2 regions of the Gordonibacter massiliensis (ex Traore et al. 2017) genome follow, and region 2 is predicted to be linked to the other one. Evidence: predicted binding sites of a transcription regulator. Region 2 holds the regulator's gene; the other holds the start of a gene.
The links. The regulator LexA, encoded in region 2, represses DNA repair genes until DNA is damaged. The targets are predictions, from matches to a motif close to CNAACANNTGTTNG.
Positions count from the first base shown of each region.

Region 1 (8,443 bases), on a different contig from region 2:
GCGCTCGGGCAGGCGGCCGCGGGCGAGCGGCGCGCAGGAGCAGGCCGCTATCGCGAGGGCGGCCGCCGCCACCGCCTGCCAAGGCGCGTCGGCGAACCCGGCGGCGGCGTACGCGCAAAGCCCCAGGGCGAAGGCGGCGCCGAGCAGCGCGCCGACGACTTCGGCGCGCTTCGGGCGCGCGCGGGCCGTGGGGGAGGGGTCCTCGGGGGCGGGGGGCCGGAGCGGCGCGGAGAGGCGGGGCCGGCTCAAGGTCATAAAGCACTCCTCGATCATGAACGTTCGAACGCATCGCATATAAGAATGTTCCATCATACCCGAGATCCCGGCGGTTTCGGCCGCGAGCGCCGGCGAGCGGCGAGCCGGTCGGCGAAGCGCGACCGCCTGACGGGCCGATACGGGCGCACCTCCAAAAAACCTCGATTTCCCCTTCACATTATCTTCGAATCCCCTAAAATGAGGCAGTTGCGATCTTCCCACCACAATGCCCGGTGAGAAGGCCGCATCGTCAGTAACGGACGAACCAAGGAGGAAACACGTGACTACCGCAGTCGCATGGATGGCCCCCGTGTGCGCCTTGATAGGCATCTGCATGGCGGGCTACCTCGGTTCCTGGGTGCTAAGGCAAGACCCGGGTCCCGACAAGATGAACAACATTTCGCTGAAGATCCAGCAGGGCGCCAAGGCGTTCCTCATGAGCGAGTACAAGCTGCTCGTCATCTTCATGGTCGTCGTGGCCATCGTCATGGCGATCTTCCTGTCGCCCATCACGGCGCTCGCGTTCGTCACCGGCGGCGTCATGTCGGCCGCCGCGGGCTACGCGGGCATGCACGTCGCCACGCGCGCCAACACGCGCACCGCGCATGCCGCCGAGGAGTCGGTGGCCAAGGCGCTGAACATCAGCTTCAAGTCGGGCCTCACCATGGGCCTGTGCGTGGCCTCGTTCGCGCTGCTGGGCCTGTCGCTGTGGCTCATCGCCATGGTGTTCGGCCTCGCCATGGGCGTGGACATCAACGCCGAGCTGGTCGATCTCATGCACACGAACATCGGCATGGTCGAGGGCTTCGCCACCGGCGCGTCCGCCGTGGCGTTGTTCGCCCGTGTGGGCGGCGGCATCTACACGAAGGCGGCCGACGTGGGCGCCGACCTCGTGGGCAAGGTCGAAGCGGGCATTCCCGAGGACGATCCGCGCAACCCGGCCACCATCGCCGACAACGTCGGCGACAACGTGGGCGACGTCGCGGGCATGGGCGCCGACCTGTTCGAGTCCTACACGGGCGCCATCCTGGCCCCCACCATCCTCGCGGCCACGTTCGGCGCGCTGGGCGGCTACTTCGCCACGGGCGACCTGGTGTGGGCGCTCGTCACGCCGGTCATCATCGCGGGCTGCGGCATCATCACGTCCATCATCGGCCTGTTCGCCGTGCGCGCCAAGGAAGGCGCCGCGCTGCACAAGGCCCTCAACCGCGGCACGTACGTGGCTGCGGCCATCGAGATCATCGTGATCTTCTGCCTGTTCTTTGCGTGGAACTCCCAGAGCGTCGAGGCGGAGCCGCTGTGGCTGTTCGGCTCCGTGCTGTGCGGCCTGGTGGCGGGCCTCGCCATCGGCAAGATCACCGAGTACTTCTGCTCCGACAAGTACAAGCCGGTGCACAAGATCGCCGACGCCGCTGACACCGGCGCGGCCACCGTCATCATCGAGGGCCTGGGCACGGGCATGCTGTCCACCATCGCCCCCATCGTGCTGGTGGCGCTCGCCATCATCGGCGCGTACACGTTCGGCAACATGGCCTTCCCGGCCGCGTCGGCTGAAGGCGGCATCGCCGTCGGCCTGTTCGGCGTGGGTCTGGCCGCCACGGGCATGCTGTCCAACACGGCCATCACCATTGGCGTGGACGCCTACGGCCCCGTGGCCGACAACGCGGGCGGCATCGCCGAGATGGCGGGCCTGCCCGAAGAGGTGCGCGACCGCACCGACGCCCTCGACGCCGTGGGCAACACGACGGCCGCCATCGCGAAGGGCTTCGCCATCGCGTCCGCGGGCCTGTCGGCCATCTCGCTGTTCGTGTCCTACCAGGCCACGATGCACCATGCCATCCCGGCGTTCGAGCTCACGCTCACCGATCCGCTCATCGTGGCCGGCATCTTCATCGGCGCCATGATGCCGTTCATGTTCGCCGCCCTCACCATGGGCGCGGTGTCGCGCGCGGCCCACGCCATGGTGGAGGAAGTGCGCCGCCAGTTCCGCGAGATCAAGGGCATCATGACCTACGAGGCCGAGCCCGAGTACGACAAGTGTGTGGCCATCTCCACGTCCTCGGCGCTGCGCGAGATGATGCTGCCGGGCATCCTGGCCATCATCGTGCCGGTCGCCATCGGCTGCTTCAACCCGGCCATGCTGGGCGGCTTTTTGGCCGGCGCCGTGGCCACGGGCATGCTCATGGCCATCTTCATGTCCAACGCCGGCGGCGCGTGGGACAACGCGAAGAAGTACATCGAGCAGGGCCATCACGGCGGCAAGGGCTCCGAGGCCCACAAGGCCGCCGTCGTGGGCGACACCGTGGGCGATCCGTTCAAGGACACCTCCGGCCCGTCCATGAACATCCTCATCAACCTCATGACCATCGTGTCGTTGACGTTCGCCCCGATGTTCATCGCGGTGCAGGCCCTGTTCTAAGAAGCCTTGCGCGACAGAGTGTGAGAATCGGAGGCCCTGGCATCGCCGGGGCCTCCGCGCTGTTTCGGGGAGGGAGCCCTTATGGACATCGAGATCCGGCGTGCGGGCGCAGACGATCGCGCCGCCCTCGAGGACGTCATGCGCGAGGCGTTTTGGAACCGCTACGCCCCAGGGTGCGTCGAGCACTTCCTGCTGCACGTCATGCGAAAAAGCCCGGCGTTCGTGCCCGAGCTCGAGCTGGTTGCGGCGCGCGACGGCGAGGTGGTGGGTGGGTCGGCGTGCATGCGCGCAACGGTGGAAGGCGACGACGGCCGGGTGCGCGAGGTGCTCTCGTTCGGCCCCGTGGGGGTGCTGCCCGCCTGCCAGGGCGCAGGAGCGGGCGCGGCCCTGATCGAGCGCACGGCGGAGGATGCCCGCTCGCTGGGGTTCGACGCGGTGCTGCTATGCGGCGACCCGGCCTACTACGGACGGCGGGGTTTCGTCCCGGCCGAGGACCTGCGCATCCGCACGTCCGACGACGAGTACGCCGCGGCCCTGCAGGTTCGCGAGCTGCGCGAGGGCGCGCTCGCCGGCGCGGCGGGCCGCTACGTGGAGGATGCCGCCTACGACGTGGACGAAGCGGCAGCGGCGGCGTTCGACCGGGCGTTTCCGCCGAAGGAGAAGAGGGCGGGCACCCCGTCCCAGCTCCGGTTCTTGGAGCTGGTCTCTCAGCGCAAGAAGGCGTCCGGCTGGTGAGGTGCCCGCCATAGGTCGCCGCTTCCGCGGCGAACCGGAGTCGGCGTGTACCGCGTCGCCCCGCATGGTTGCAGGCGATTCGAAGCACGGCACGCGCCAAGGGCGGTCCGTCACAGGGGAGGGCTCGGAAACGCGATACGGATCACCGAGGTGTCGCGTCTCGAGGACGGCTGCGGGTTCTTCCCGCGCCCTGCCGTACCGCATCTTCGAGGCGCCTGCCCGGGTCGCACGCGCCGGGGCGCGGTCGCTCGGGCGTTTCGGGTGCCTCGGCATCGCCTTGGGCGGATGCTGCGCGTACGACGGCCCTTTCGCTGTTGGGTTTGCCATGGGCATATGACCTGGTCGACGTCGCGCTCGTGCATGCTCCGCCCCGCTTCGCGGCCCTTTCCACCTTGGCGGAAGCTGGTTGCGACCAGGCCGAAGCCTTTGCCGCCCGATGCGGGCATGAGCATGCATTCGCGGCGGTTCAACGCCGGCGGATCGGCCGACGGCACGAATCGACGGTTATGAACGATTTTTTCGCCGAAAAAGACGGTATCGTCTGCATAATCCCAGTTGGCACTTTCCACAGCTACTGAAATCGTTCATAACCGTCGATTCGTGCTATTCCCAGCCAAGCTCTCTGCTAGACCGCTGTTGGCACGTGCCAACATGCGTCGCATTCCGAATCGAGCGACCTGCAATCAGGTCGGCTGGGAGGAGCTCCCGCAAAAAGAACGGGCCTTCCCGAAGGTCGGTGAGGTTTTTGCAAGACGAAGTCGATCCAGACTCTGTCTGCCGCCTTTAACGCTGGTTTTGCCTAGAGCCGCCCTGATCTCTGCCGGCAAATCGGCACGGATGCGGCACCTGCGCCCGCATGCGCGGGGGGGGCAGAGGCGCCTTTCGCCGTCAAGTCGGCGTCGACTTGGGCTATGCCAACGTCGGCTTGACGTGGGGCTGGGCGATTGCCCTTGAAGCGCACGCTTCCCAAGTGGCGGGCGCACCTTATAGCAAGAACATCCGTTTGCTTGTTGCCGCTTCCTGTGGTATGTTCGATCGGAAGGCGATACCGTAAGGAGGAACTCGTCCATGATCGTGAGCGCGTCGCGGCGCACGGACATACCCCGGTTCTTCATGGACTGGATGCTGAACCGCCTGGAGGAGGGCTACTCCCTCGTGCGCAACCCGATGAACCGCGCGCAGGTGAGCCGGGTGGCGCTCGACGGGCGCGCCGTGGACTGCATCGCGTTCTGGACGAAGGACCCCGCGCCGCTGCTGGCGCGGCTCGACCGGCTGGAACGGGTTTCGCCCGCGCCGTGGTTCGTGCAGTTCACGCTCAACGCCTACGGCTCCGACGTGGAGGCCGGGCTGCCGCGCAAGGCCGTGCTCGTCGAGACGTTCCGCGCCCTGGCCCGCGCGATAGGCCCGGATCGCGTCGTGTGGCGCTACAGCCCCATCCTGCTGGGCGGGGCGGGCGGGCGCTACACGGAGGAGCACCATCTGCGCTACTTCGAGACGTTCGCGCGCAAGCTGGAAGGATCGACGCGCTCGTGCCGCCTGAGCTTTTTGGACGCGTACCCCAAGATCGCACCCCGCCTGGAGGCGCTCGGGCTGCACGGCGTGGCGCAGGAGCGCAAAGCCGCGCTTTCGCTCAAGCTGGCCGAGATAGGCGCGGCGCACGGCATGGAAGTGGGCGGATGCGGCGATCCCGCGCTCGCGGAGGCGGGCCTCGCGGGCGCGGGCTGCATCGACGCGGCGCTCGTCGCGCGCGTGGCCGGGGTCGCCGCGCGCCAGGGTTCGCCGGGCGAGGCCGGTGCGTGCCGCTGCGCGCCCAGCGTGGACGTGGGAACGTACGACACGTGCGCCAACGCCTGCGTCTACTGCTACGCGAACCCGGGGGCGCGCTGGACGGGCGGTGCCGGCCAGGGGGCGCATGCGTCCGTCGTCGGGCCGGCGGGGGCGTGCGCGGAAGCCGATGCGGCGCAAGGGGAGCGGGCGGGCGGCGCGAAACCGAGGGTGGCCCTCGCGGACGACGGGGCTCCGTGGCGCCTTGCGCGCTACGATCCGCACGCGCCGATGCTCTGCGACGGATTGCGGCCGGACGACGTGGTGACCGAGCGCGCGATGCCGCCGCTGCCGAAGGCCACCCTCCCGCTGTTCTGACGGGCGCGCCGTCTCGGAGCCTAGCGCAGGTCGCTCACGTGCTCGCAGGCGTCGCCGTAGGGCACGTAGCGGTAGGAGGCGACGACCTCCTGTCCGTTCGCGGGGTCGAGCGCCACGAAGTTGTCCAGCGTGAGCGCGTCGGGATCTTGGGCGTCCCGGTAGCCGATGAGGCAGATCCAGTGCTCGCCGTACGGGCCGGACACGTGCGCGACGGTGGGGCGCCCGGCCGCTATCTCGTCGTAGGCCTCGCGCAGCAGCGCCGCGTCCGATCCGAGCGAGCGGAACGACGAGTCGCCGCCGCCCCATCCCGGCCAGGTGCAGCAGCCGCAGCCGTAAGCGGCGTGGTCCCTCGCCTGGCCGGTGAGCACGGCATCGCCGTACGCGCAGGCGTAGCCGGGACAGCACACCGTGTGGCCTCCGTTCGCCTGGTTGCCGATGGCCGCGATGAGCGCCGGGTCGTAGGCGAGCACCTTGTCGGTGCGCTGGGCGGCCGCTGCTTCGGCCCGCTCGGCCTGCTGCCGTTCGTAGACGGCCTGCGCCGTGGCCAGGACCTCGAGGTCGGAGGAGGCGCCCGCTTCGAGGGGGGAGAGCGAGACGGGGGCGCAAGAGGCCGTCGCGGTGGGAAGCGGGGGAAGGGAGAGGCTCGCGGCGGGGCCCGAAACGAGGGACGTCGCGGCAACGTCGGCCGAGAGCGGCGCGGCCTCGGCCCGCTGGGCGGGCAGGCAGATCAGAAGGAGCAGGACGAGCGCCGCGAGATGAGCGAGCGCCGTCGGAAGAGCGCGCGATGCCATGGATCAGCATCCTTTCCACGGCCGTGTCGGGTGCGTTTGGAGTGGGTGTGCGGCCGTCGGCTCACGATGGTAACGAAACGGCAACGCCCGAGGTGAGGAAGGCTCCGAAACCCGCCGAACCAACACAGGGCGGGCACGCCGTCATCACAGGACCTGCAACGATTCTCCACGATCGGCCGCCCCTGCGCCGGGACGCGCGAGCGTGGCGGCGCGGCCGACGGCGGCACGACGGCAGGCGTCGGGTTCGCCCGGTCGTTCAGGCGCAGGGGGCTGCCGGCGGTCCGAGGAACGGAAGCCAACGGCGCGGTAGCGCCGCCCGGCCCGCTGCGGCCGGGCGGGATGCGGTGCGCTACAATAGAGACCGGAACGCGCGCGCACTGCGGCGCGCACAAGCGAAGGAGGCGCGCCATGGGCGCACGGGATACGGACGTCGTCATCGTCGGCGCGGGACCTGCCGGCATCTTCTGCGCGCTCGCGCTCGTCGAGCGCGGGTACGCGGGGCGCATCGTCATGGTTGACAAGGGCCTGGCCGTGGAGGACCGCGTCTGCCCCAAGCAGGCGGGAGGCCCCTGCGCGGGCTGCGAGCCGTGCCGCATCACGACGGGGTTCTCGGGGGCGGGGGCGTTCTCCGACGGGAAGCTCTCGCTGTCGAGCGAGGTGGGCGGCGACCTGCCCGACCTTCTGGGCCACGAGGCGGTGCAGGCGGCCATCGCCGAGGTGGACGGGGTGTACCTGGCCTTCGGCGCCGACGAGCGCGTGGAGGGCGCGGGCCCCCGGCCCGAAGTGGACGGGATACGCCTGCGCGCCATCAAGGCCGGCCTCAAGCTCGTGGACTGCCCGCTTCGCCATCTGGGCACCGAGCGCGCACGCGCCCTGTACGCGCGCCTCGAACGCCATCTGCTGGACGCGGGCGTCGATCTGCGCTTCCGCACCACGTGCACGCAGGTCGTCGTGGAGGGCGACCGCTGCAAGGGGGTGCGCGTGGAGGGCCCCGGCGGCGCGGAGGAGATACGCGCGGGCCATACCGTGGTGGCCACCGGCCGGCGCGGGGCCGACTGGCTCGAGCGCATGTGCCGCGAGCACGGTATAGCCCACGGGCCCGGCCCCGTGGACATCGGGGTGCGGGTGGAGGTGCGCAACGAGGTCATGCGCACGGTGAACGACGTGCTCTACGAGAGCAAGCTTATCGGCTACCCCAAGCCCTTCAAGAACAAGGTGCGCACGTTCTGCCAGAACCCCGGCGGGTTCGTGAGCCAGGAGAACTACGACGCCGGGCTCGCCGTGGTGAACGGGCACTCCTACAAGGAGCGCAAGTCGCCGAACACGAATCTGGCCATCCTGTGCTCGCACAACTTCTCGGAGCCGTTCGACCAGCCCATCGCCTACGCGCAGAAGGTGGGCGAGCTCACGAACATGCTGGGCGACGGGCGCATCCTCGTGCAGCGCCTGGGCGACGTCCTGGACGGTAAGCGCACCTGGGACAAGGAGCTGCGCCGCGGCAACGTCGTGCCCACGCTGGGCGACGCGGTGGCGGGCGACATCACGGCGGCCATGCCGTACCGCGCCATGACGAACATCCTGGCCTTCATGCTGGCTGTGGACGAGGTGGTGCCCGGTTTCGCCGCGCCCGAGACGCTGCTGTACTCGCCCGAGCTCAAGTTCTACAGCAACCGGGTGAAGATGGACGAGCGCTTCCGCACAAGCGTGCGGGGCCTGCGCTGCCTGGGCGACTCGAGCGGCTGGACGCGCGGCCTTATGATGGCATCTGTTATGGGGCACCTTGCCGGACGTGCGCTTATCGACGAGTAGACCTGCGGAAACGCACTTGTACGCCGTTTGCATGACAAGGAGCGGAGAGCCCGCATGACAAAAATCAGCCGTCTGCACGATAGTCGTGCGGCGGCTTGTGGCCCATACTCCGATGCTGTTGAAACCGATGGGGGCAAGCCCCCGACGCATAGGAGGCGTACATGAAGATCCTCGGAATGGGCATGCCCGAACTGCTTATCATCCTCGGCGTTATCCTGCTCATCTTCGGCCCGAAGAACCTGCCGAAGCTCGGCTCCGCCCTGGGCTCCACGGTCAAGAATCTGCGCGAAGG
Region 1 is NZ_JAASIO010000008.1:100,343-108,785, reverse strand. It holds gene HCH03_RS10015 (LTA synthase family protein) at 1-255, opposite strand, end outside; gene HCH03_RS10010 (sodium-translocating pyrophosphatase) at 557-2,674, shown strand; gene HCH03_RS10005 (GNAT family N-acetyltransferase) at 2,756-3,409, shown strand; gene HCH03_RS10000 (DUF1848 domain-containing protein) at 4,478-5,551, shown strand; gene HCH03_RS16420 (hypothetical protein) at 5,572-6,342, opposite strand; gene HCH03_RS09990 (NAD(P)/FAD-dependent oxidoreductase) at 6,751-8,151, shown strand; gene tatA (twin-arginine translocase TatA/TatE family subunit) at 8,313-8,443, shown strand, end outside.
Region 1: the regulator LexA is predicted to act here: its motif matches at 4,402-4,415, upstream of HCH03_RS10000 (DUF1848 domain-containing protein).

Region 2 (8,443 bases):
TGGTTCGTGGGTTCGTCGAGCGCGAGCAGCTGCGGCTCGGCGGCGAGAGCGCACGCTATTTGGATGCGTTTGCGCTCGCCGTGCGAAAGCGTGTCGAACCGCCAAAGCCACGCATCGTCGATACCGAGCAGGTACCTGAGCCTCACGGCCGTCGGACCGTAATCGCAGGCGAACTCCTCAAGATCGGACGGCGGCTCGTCGGTCGACTGAGCGCAGACGTATCCCTTGATCCGCGGCGTCACGTTCCCTGTTTGGAGTTCCATGCTTCCGCAGACCAGCTTGAGCAGCGTGCTCTTGCCAGCCCCGTTCGAGCCGACAACGCCGGTCCAGCCGGGTGCGAACGCGACGGAAGCGTCGTCAAGGGCGGCGCTGTCGGCGCCGTCGTAGATGTACGTGAGGTGATGTGCGGTAACGAACATGAAGGGCCTCCCTTCGAGAGGCACCGGATGCGCGGTGTTTCGCCGAGATCGTTCGAACGGATCGATGAGATGGTTCGAATAGGGGATGAAAACGCGAGGAACGATAACGAAAGCGCACCCGATGCGTATCTGACATGATATGCGGGTGCCCGAAGGCTTTCGTTAGTGCTTCATGTTCCTTGTCTCCCTATCGCATGCGCCTTGACGTGGATGCCATACCATGACGCGGATGTCGCTGCCAGCGTCGAACGACCTTGCGGCTCATGCTCGACGTTTAACGCAGTTTATCACAAGCGCCCTGCCTGCGAAGCAACGTTTGGATGAAAACGGGCGCTCCCGGGGTGGCGGGAGCGCCCTGCAGCCACAGAAACGCAGCATCTGTGGGTATCGAAACGGCCGTTACAGGCCGACGAACATGCTCGCAAGCGCCAAGGCGGAGAAGACGCAACCGGCGATGGCCGCCTGCCACGGCCTTACGCGACCGTAAGCGCAGCCGCCTATGCTGCCGAAGCGGAAGGCGTGCGCCGTTCGGGAGGCTTCCGCGTAACGCGACGTGGAGGCCGCCCGAGCGGAAACGTCGCGGATCGCATCGCGCTCCGGATACGCGAGGGCGCGTCGGGAGGCGCGCCCGGGAAACTCGATGATAGCCCCCGTGCTCATGGGCGCGTAATCGAATTCCGGCTGCAGAGCCGATGTGCCATCGGTGGCGCACCGCACCTCGAAATTCTTCATCTTTCTGCCTCCTAGCCCTTGCGTAGAACCTTTGTTCGCATATATAATAGAGCGAACAAAGGTTCATGTCAATATGAAATTAAAACATTTGTTCGCCAAGGGAAAGGACGGGGCATGTCCGAAAAAGTGACGAAGCGCCAGAAGGCAGTGCTCGACTGCATCGAGGAGTGCATTCGCGAGAAGGGCTACGGCCCCACCGTGCGCGAGGTCTGCCAGAGCCTGGGCCTTTCCTCCCCCTCGACGGTTCACGTGCATCTCAAAGCGCTCGAAGACAAGGGGCTCATCAAACGCGATCCCCTCAAGTCGCGCTCCATCGCGCTCACCTATCCGTTGGATAACGTGGAAAGCCCTTCCAACGTCATCCAGCCCAGCTTCAACAAGGTGGTGAACGTGCCGCTTGTGGGCAACGTGGCGGCCGGCTCCCCCATCCTCGCCGAGGAGAACATCACCGACACCATCTCGCTGCCTACCGACATCGTGGGCGACGCGCCGTCGTTCTTGCTGTCGGTACGCGGCGAATCGATGATCGAGGCGGGCATCAACGACGGCGACTACGTGGTGGTGAAGGAGCAGCCCGTCGCCAACAACGGCGACATCGTCGTGGCCATCATCGACGACGGCGCGACGGTCAAGCGGTTCTACAAGGAGTCGGACCACATCCGCCTTCAGCCGGAGAATTCCACGATGGATCCCATCATCACCACCGACTGCTCCATCGCAGGCAAGGTGGTCGCGGTGTTCCGCCGCCTGTAAAGGCCGTCGGGACCGTAGCGAGGAAAGCCTTTCTTTCTCTCACGCACGGCAAGAGGCTGGGCATGCTGGTCCCCGCTGGGTGCGAGTTGCTGCCCGCCCGGTGCAGTAAGGCTTAGAGTCGAAAAATCAAGCGGCGAACGCACGGTGCGCTCGCCGCTTGATCGTTTTTACCGCCCGGTTTCGTGCCGGGCAGGCAGCAACCCGCCCTTGCGAGTGACTTAGAGTAACTCTAAGAGCGCTCGATCGAGAACGGACGGAACAGTCCGGCATAGGAAGGCGCCGCGAGCATGACGATGTGCGTGCCGCCCTCCTCGTGCGTTTCGGACAGGATATGGCATCGCTCGTGCGCGACGGACACCAAATCGCCGCGCCCGTAGGGCACGAGAACGTCCAAATGCTCGTCATGCGCCGAGGCCAAGCGGGCGATATGGTCCACCAGCTCGCCGATGCCCTCCCCTGTCGCCGCCGACACGAATTGCGCCTGCGATTGGCGCGCCTCGAGCGCGGCAAGATGTTCCTCGTCCAACAGGTCGCACTTGTTGAACACGAGCACGCGTCGGAGGTCCTGCGCGCCGATCTGCCCGAGCACGTCCTCTACGGCCCGTATCTGCGCCTCGTACTCGTCGGAAGACGCATCGACGACGTGCAACACGAGGTCGGCCCCCGTTATCTCGTCAAGCGTCGACTTGAACGCCTCGATCAGGGTGGTGGGGAGTTTCTGGATGAAGCCAACCGTGTCGGTGATGGTTATCTCGCGACCCTCGGGCAGCACGAACTTGCGCGTGGTGGAGTCCAAGGTTGCGAACAGCTTGTCGTAGGCGAGCACGTCGGCGTTCGTCAGGCGGTTGAGCAGGCTCGACTTTCCCGCGTTCGTGTAGCCGGCCAGCGCGACCTTGAACATGCCGCTTTCGTAGCGGCTCTCGCGCTGCACGGCGCGCACGTCGGCCAGGTGCTTGAGCTCGCGCTTGATGGACGTGATGCGCTTGCGGACCATGCGGCGGTCGACCTCAAGCTGGCTTTCGCCCTCGCCGAAGCGCGACCCCACGCCGCCGCCCATACGGTTCGAGGCCAGGTGAGCCCACATACCGCGCAAGCGCGGCAGCAGGTACTCGTTCTGGGCGAGGCGCACCTGCAGGCGGCCTTCCCTGCTGGTGGCGTGCAGCGCGAAGATGTCCAGGATGAGCGCCGTGCGGTCGATGACCTTCACGTCCTTGCCCACCACCTTCTCGAGGTTCGACTGCTGCGAGGGGCTCAACTCGTCGTCGAACACGACGAGGTCGGCGGCATGGGCGCGCGCCAACTCCGCCACCTCCTCGGCCTTGCCGGATCCGACGAACGTGCGCGGATTCGGGGCGTCGAGCTTCTGGGTCGTGGTCGCCACGACGTTGGCGCCCGCCGTGTCGACGAGCCGTTCGAGCTCGGCCAGCGACGATGCGAGCGGCCAGGAAACGCCGGGGCGGTCGACGCCCACGAGGACGGCGCGCTCGCGACGCTCTTCGGAAACAGGGGTCATCCCCCGCGTGATAACGGATTCGAATTCGGACATGGAGCCAACCTTTCAACGCATCGAGGCACGCGGCGGGAAGCGGCGTGCGGGAACAGTCAGATTGCCTTTCGCCGCGATGGCGAATCGGCCGTTAGATCACGAACATAGCTGGCTGCATGCTGGTTGCTCCGTCCTCGAACTGCAATAAGGCGCGCAGGCGGTAGCGTCTGCGCGCCTATCATAGCATATTCGCCGGCGCCGCCGAAAACAGGCGGGATACGGCGCTACATCGCTTCCTTGATGCGCCGCACCGCTTCGAGCAGCCGGTCGTCGGGCGTGGTGAGCGAGATGCGGACGAAGCCCTCGCCGTCCGGACCGTAGCCCGAGCCCGGCGTGACGATGACGTGGGCCTGCTCCAACAGCTTCGTGGCGAACGACGCCGACGTCTCGCCCTGCGGAACCTTCGCCCATACGTAGATGGTGGCCTTCGGCGCCGTGCATTCCACGCCGATGGCGTGCAACGCGTCCACCACGAGGTCGCGTCGGCGCTGGTAGAGAGCGCACAGGTCGGCAATGCAGCGTTGGTCGCCCGTCAAGGCGGCGATACCCGCATCCTGCACGGCCGTGAACTGCCCCGAGTCCAGGTTGTTCTTCACTGTGCCGAGCGCTCCCACCGCCGTCGCGTTGCCGCAGGCGAAGGCGATGCGCCAACCGGTCATGTTGTAGGACTTCGACAGGCTGAAGAACTCGATGCAGCATTCCCTAGCGCGAGGCCGCTCCAAGATTGAGGGCGCCGCGTACCCGTCGAAGCAGATGTCGCAGTAGGCGTTGTCGTGCGCGAGCAGGATGTCGTGCTCGATGCAGAAGTCGATGGCGGCATCGAAGTACTCCTCGGTCGCGCAGGCGCCCGTGGGGTTGTTCGGATAGCCCAGGAACATGATCTTCGCCTTGGAGAGCACCTCGGCGGGAACGTCGGCGAACTCGGCGAGGAAGCCGTTCTCCTCCCGCATGGGCATGAAGTACGTGTTGGCGCTCATGAGCGTGGCGCCGCCGGAGTACACCGGGTAGCCGATGGACGGAGCCAGCACGTAGTCGCCGGGATCGACGAAGGCGGTGTGCAGGTGCGCGATGCCCTCCTTGCTGCCGATGAGCGCGAGCACCTCGGTCTTCGGATCGAGTTCCACGCCGAAGCGGTTTTGCATCCACAAGGCGGCCGCCGTGCGGAACGCGGGCGATCCGGCGTAGTCGGGGTACTGGTGGTTCTCCGGCTTGCGGATGGCCTCGGCCATGGCGTCCACGATATGCGCCGGCGTGGGCAGGTCGGGGTCCCCGATGCCGAGCGAGATGACGTCGACCCCCTGCGCTTTCAGCGCATCGCGCTTCGCGTCGATCTGCGCGAACAGGTACGGAGCCATATGGTCGAGGCAGGAAGCGGTTTTCACGGAAAGATCCTTTCAGGAGTGGCGGGCAAGGCGGTTGGATCCATTTGCGGAAGCCAGGGGTTCAGCAAACGGGCGGCAGCGGACCGCTTCGAGCGGGAGCGGCTAGAGCTCCACGGTGCCGCGGTACACCTCGACGGCGGGCCCCGTCATGTGTACATGGTCGTCGTCGCCCCAGACGATGCGCAGCGTGCCGCCGCGCAGGCGCAGGTCGTTCTCGCAACCGGCCCGTCCCGTGAGCGAGGCGGCCACGTTCACCGCGCAGGCGCCCGTGCCGCAGGCGAGCGTCCCTCCGCAGCCGCGCTCGAACACGCGCATCTCGATGCCCTTCTCCCCCACGGTCGCGAACTCGATGTTCGCTCGCTCGGGGAACGCGGGGCAACGCTCGAAGAAGGCTCCGATCTTGTCCAGATCAAGCGTGGCGAGGCGCTTGTCGGCGGATGGGAACAGCGCGTCGGGAAACGATTCCCAATCGTCGACGAAGCAGACGGCGTGCGGGTTGCCCATGGAGACGCACGTGAAGGAGAACGCTCCCCACGGCGATTCGACCGGCAGCTCGCGCACGAAGGCGACGCCCTTCGCGCTTCGGGCGTTCGCCTGCGCGGCCACAGGGACCGAAGCGGGATCGAGCACCGGACGCCCCATATCGACCGTGGCCAGCGTCATGCTGCCATCGGCGTCGACCTCGAAGCGGATCGGCTTGGGACCTGAAAGCGTGTCGGCTGTGAGGCGCTTTTCGCTTGCGGGCACGTAACCCCGATCTACCAGGTACTTCGCGAAGCAGCGCACACCGTTGCCGCACATCTGCGACAGGCTGCCGTCGGCGTTGAGGTAATGCATGTACGCGGCGCAGGCGGGATCGTCCGAGGGCCGTATGAGGACGACGCCGTCGGCGCCGATGCCGAAATGCCGGTCGCACAGGAATCTGACCTGATCGTCGGTCAGCTCGATGTCGCGCGAAAAGTCGTCTACGAACACGAAATCGTTGCCGGTGCCGTGCAGCTTGGCGAAATGCAGTTCCATGGGGCTTGCGCGCCTCTCCTTCGTAACGTTCAGCCGTTCGAGGAGGACGTCCTTTCGATCGCCTCGTCCGTCAGCGACTCGACATCCCGGTCGCGCACGTCGATCCACTGGATGCGCTTGTCTTTGCGGAACCACGTGCGCTGGCGCTTGGCGTAGCGATGCGTGGCCGTTTTGATGCGCTCGGCGGCCTCCTCGATCGTCGTCTCGCCGTCCAAGGCGGCGACGATCTCCTTGTATCCTATCGCCTGCGGCGCCGTGACGCCACGCCGGAAGCCGCTCTGTAACAAACGTTTAACCTCGTCCACGAGCCCTGTCTCCAACATGGCGTCCACCCGCGCGTCGATGCGCTCGTTCAGCACGGCGGGGTCGACGGCCAGCCCCACGAACCGGGCGGGCACGAGCTGCGGGATGCTCGCCAGACGGGCCCGCTGCTCGGCCAGGCTCGTGCCGTCCTCCAAAAGCTCGAAGGCGCGCACGACGCGCTTGACGTCGGCCGGCGGCACGATGGCGGCGCTTCGGGGGTCGCGCTCGCGCAGCAGCTCCCAGAGCGCCTGAGCGCCCTGCTCGCGCGCGATGCGCGCGTAGCGCTCCCGCACGGCGTTGCCCACCTGCTCGCCTTGGGGAAACTCGTAGGCATCGATGGCGGCGCGCACGTACAGGCCGGTGCCGCCGCAGAGCACCGCGCGCTTGCCGCGCGCGTCGATGTTGCGGAAGCAGGCGCGGGCGTAGTCTTGGAAGAGAGCCGCGGAATAGGGTTCGCCGGGATCGACGAGGTCGAAGCCGTGGTGCGGTACGAGGCGCTCGTTCGAGGCGAGCTTGCCCGTGCCGATGTCCATGCCACGGTATATCTGCATGGAGTCGGCGCTCACCACCTCGCCGTCGAGGGCGAGGGCAAGGGCCTGCGCGAGCGCCGTCTTGCCCGAAGCCGTGGGCCCCACGACGCAGACGACGGGCGATGCGAGGGCGAACGGCTCGCGGGGCGATCGCGCTGGATCAGCGGCCATCCGCCGCTCCCGCATGGCCGGCAGCCCCGTCGTCTGCGAGCGTGCCCGATAGATACCACGTCTTCGCCTCGTCGATGCGCACCGGCACCACGGTGCCGGCGAGCTCGCCGGCCGAGACGCCGTCGGGCAACGGGGCGTGGACGGTCTGGTTCTTCGGGCTGCGGCCTGCGAGCAGGCCGGCGTCGCGCTTGGACGCTCCCTCCACGAGCACGTCGACCACGGCGCCGAGATCGGCCTGGTTGGCCTCGAAGGCCCGCTGCTGCACGAGGTCCACCAGGCGGTCGAACCTTCCTTGGATCACGTCGCGGGGCGTGGGGTCGTCGACGGAGGCGGCCGGCGTTCCCTCGCGCTTGGAGTAGATGAACGTGAACACCTGATGGTAGCCCACCTCGTCCACCAGGCGGTACGTGTCCTCGAAGTCCTTCGCCGTCTCGCCGGGGAACCCGACGATGATGTCGGTTGAAAGCGCGATATCCGGCAGCGCCTCGCGCAGCTTGCGCACGAGCTCCAGGTAATGGCCGCGCGTGTAGCGGCGGTTCATGGCGGCGAGCACCGCGTCGGAGCCCGATTGCACGGGCAGGTGCAGCGCCGGCATGAGGGAGCGCAGCGTGGCGAACTTGCCGATGACCTCGTCGGTGAGGTCCTTCGGGTGGCTCGTGGCGAAGCGCAGGCGCTCGACGCCCGTGGCGTCGAGCGCGTCGAGCACGGCCGCGAAGCGCGGGCTGCCGTACAGGTCGCGCCCGTACGAGTTCACGTTCTGGCCGAGCAGCGTGATCTCCTTCACGTCGGCCGCCACGTAGCTTTCCGCCTCGGCGACGATGTCCTCGAGCGGGCGCGACTTCTCGCGGCCGCGTACGTAGGGGACGATGCAGTACGAGCAGAAGTTGTTGCAGCCCACGGTGATGGGGAGCCACGCCGCCCAGGCGTGCTCGCGCGCCGTCGGCAGCTCCGTGGGGAACGAGGACGCGGCGTCGAGCACCTCCACGTGGTGCCCTCCCTCCTCGAGCGCCGCCTCCAGCAAGCGCGGCAGCGATCCCAGGTTGTGCGTGCCGAACACCACGTCGAGGTGCGGGAGCTCTTCGACGAGCCGCTCGCCGTCGCGCTGGCCGATGCAGCCGCCCACGGCCACGACGCGCTTCGAAAGCGGCGTGCCGGCGCGCAGCGGCGTGTTCTTGAGGGAGGCCACCTGGCCGTAGAGGCGCGTGTCGGCGGCCTCGCGCACGCAGCACGTCATGAACACGACGATGTCGGCTTCCTCGATGCTCTCGACGGGAAGCGCGCCCAGGCCCTCAAGCATGCCGGCGATGCGCTCGGAGTCGTGCTTGTTCATCTGGCAGCCGAACGTGCGGACGCAGAACGCGAGGTTCGTGAAGGGGGTATGGGTGTGCATGGGAGTCCTCAGAGCACGGGGTCGGTCGGGGCGGTTTCGGCTTCCCCGCCGCCGGCGGGCGCGGGTACGCCGCGCGTGTAGCGGGGTTCGACCGCGAAGCGGATGGCCGTGCGGTATTCGCCGTCTATGACGATGTCGGCGAACGAGGGAACGCAGACGATCTCGATGCCCACCGGCGAAAGAAAGCCGCGCGAGAT
Region 2 is NZ_JAASIO010000012.1:96,009-104,451, reverse strand. It holds gene HCH03_RS12755 (ATP-binding cassette domain-containing protein) at 1-419, opposite strand, end outside; gene HCH03_RS12750 (hypothetical protein) at 819-1,151, opposite strand; gene lexA (transcriptional repressor LexA) at 1,266-1,904, shown strand; gene hflX (GTPase HflX) at 2,134-3,450, opposite strand; gene HCH03_RS12735 (LL-diaminopimelate aminotransferase) at 3,675-4,832, opposite strand; gene dapF (diaminopimelate epimerase) at 4,935-5,852, opposite strand; gene miaA (tRNA (adenosine(37)-N6)-dimethylallyltransferase MiaA) at 5,882-6,856, opposite strand; gene miaB (tRNA (N6-isopentenyl adenosine(37)-C2)-methylthiotransferase MiaB) at 6,846-8,246, opposite strand; gene HCH03_RS12715 (stage V sporulation protein S) at 8,255-8,443, opposite strand, start outside.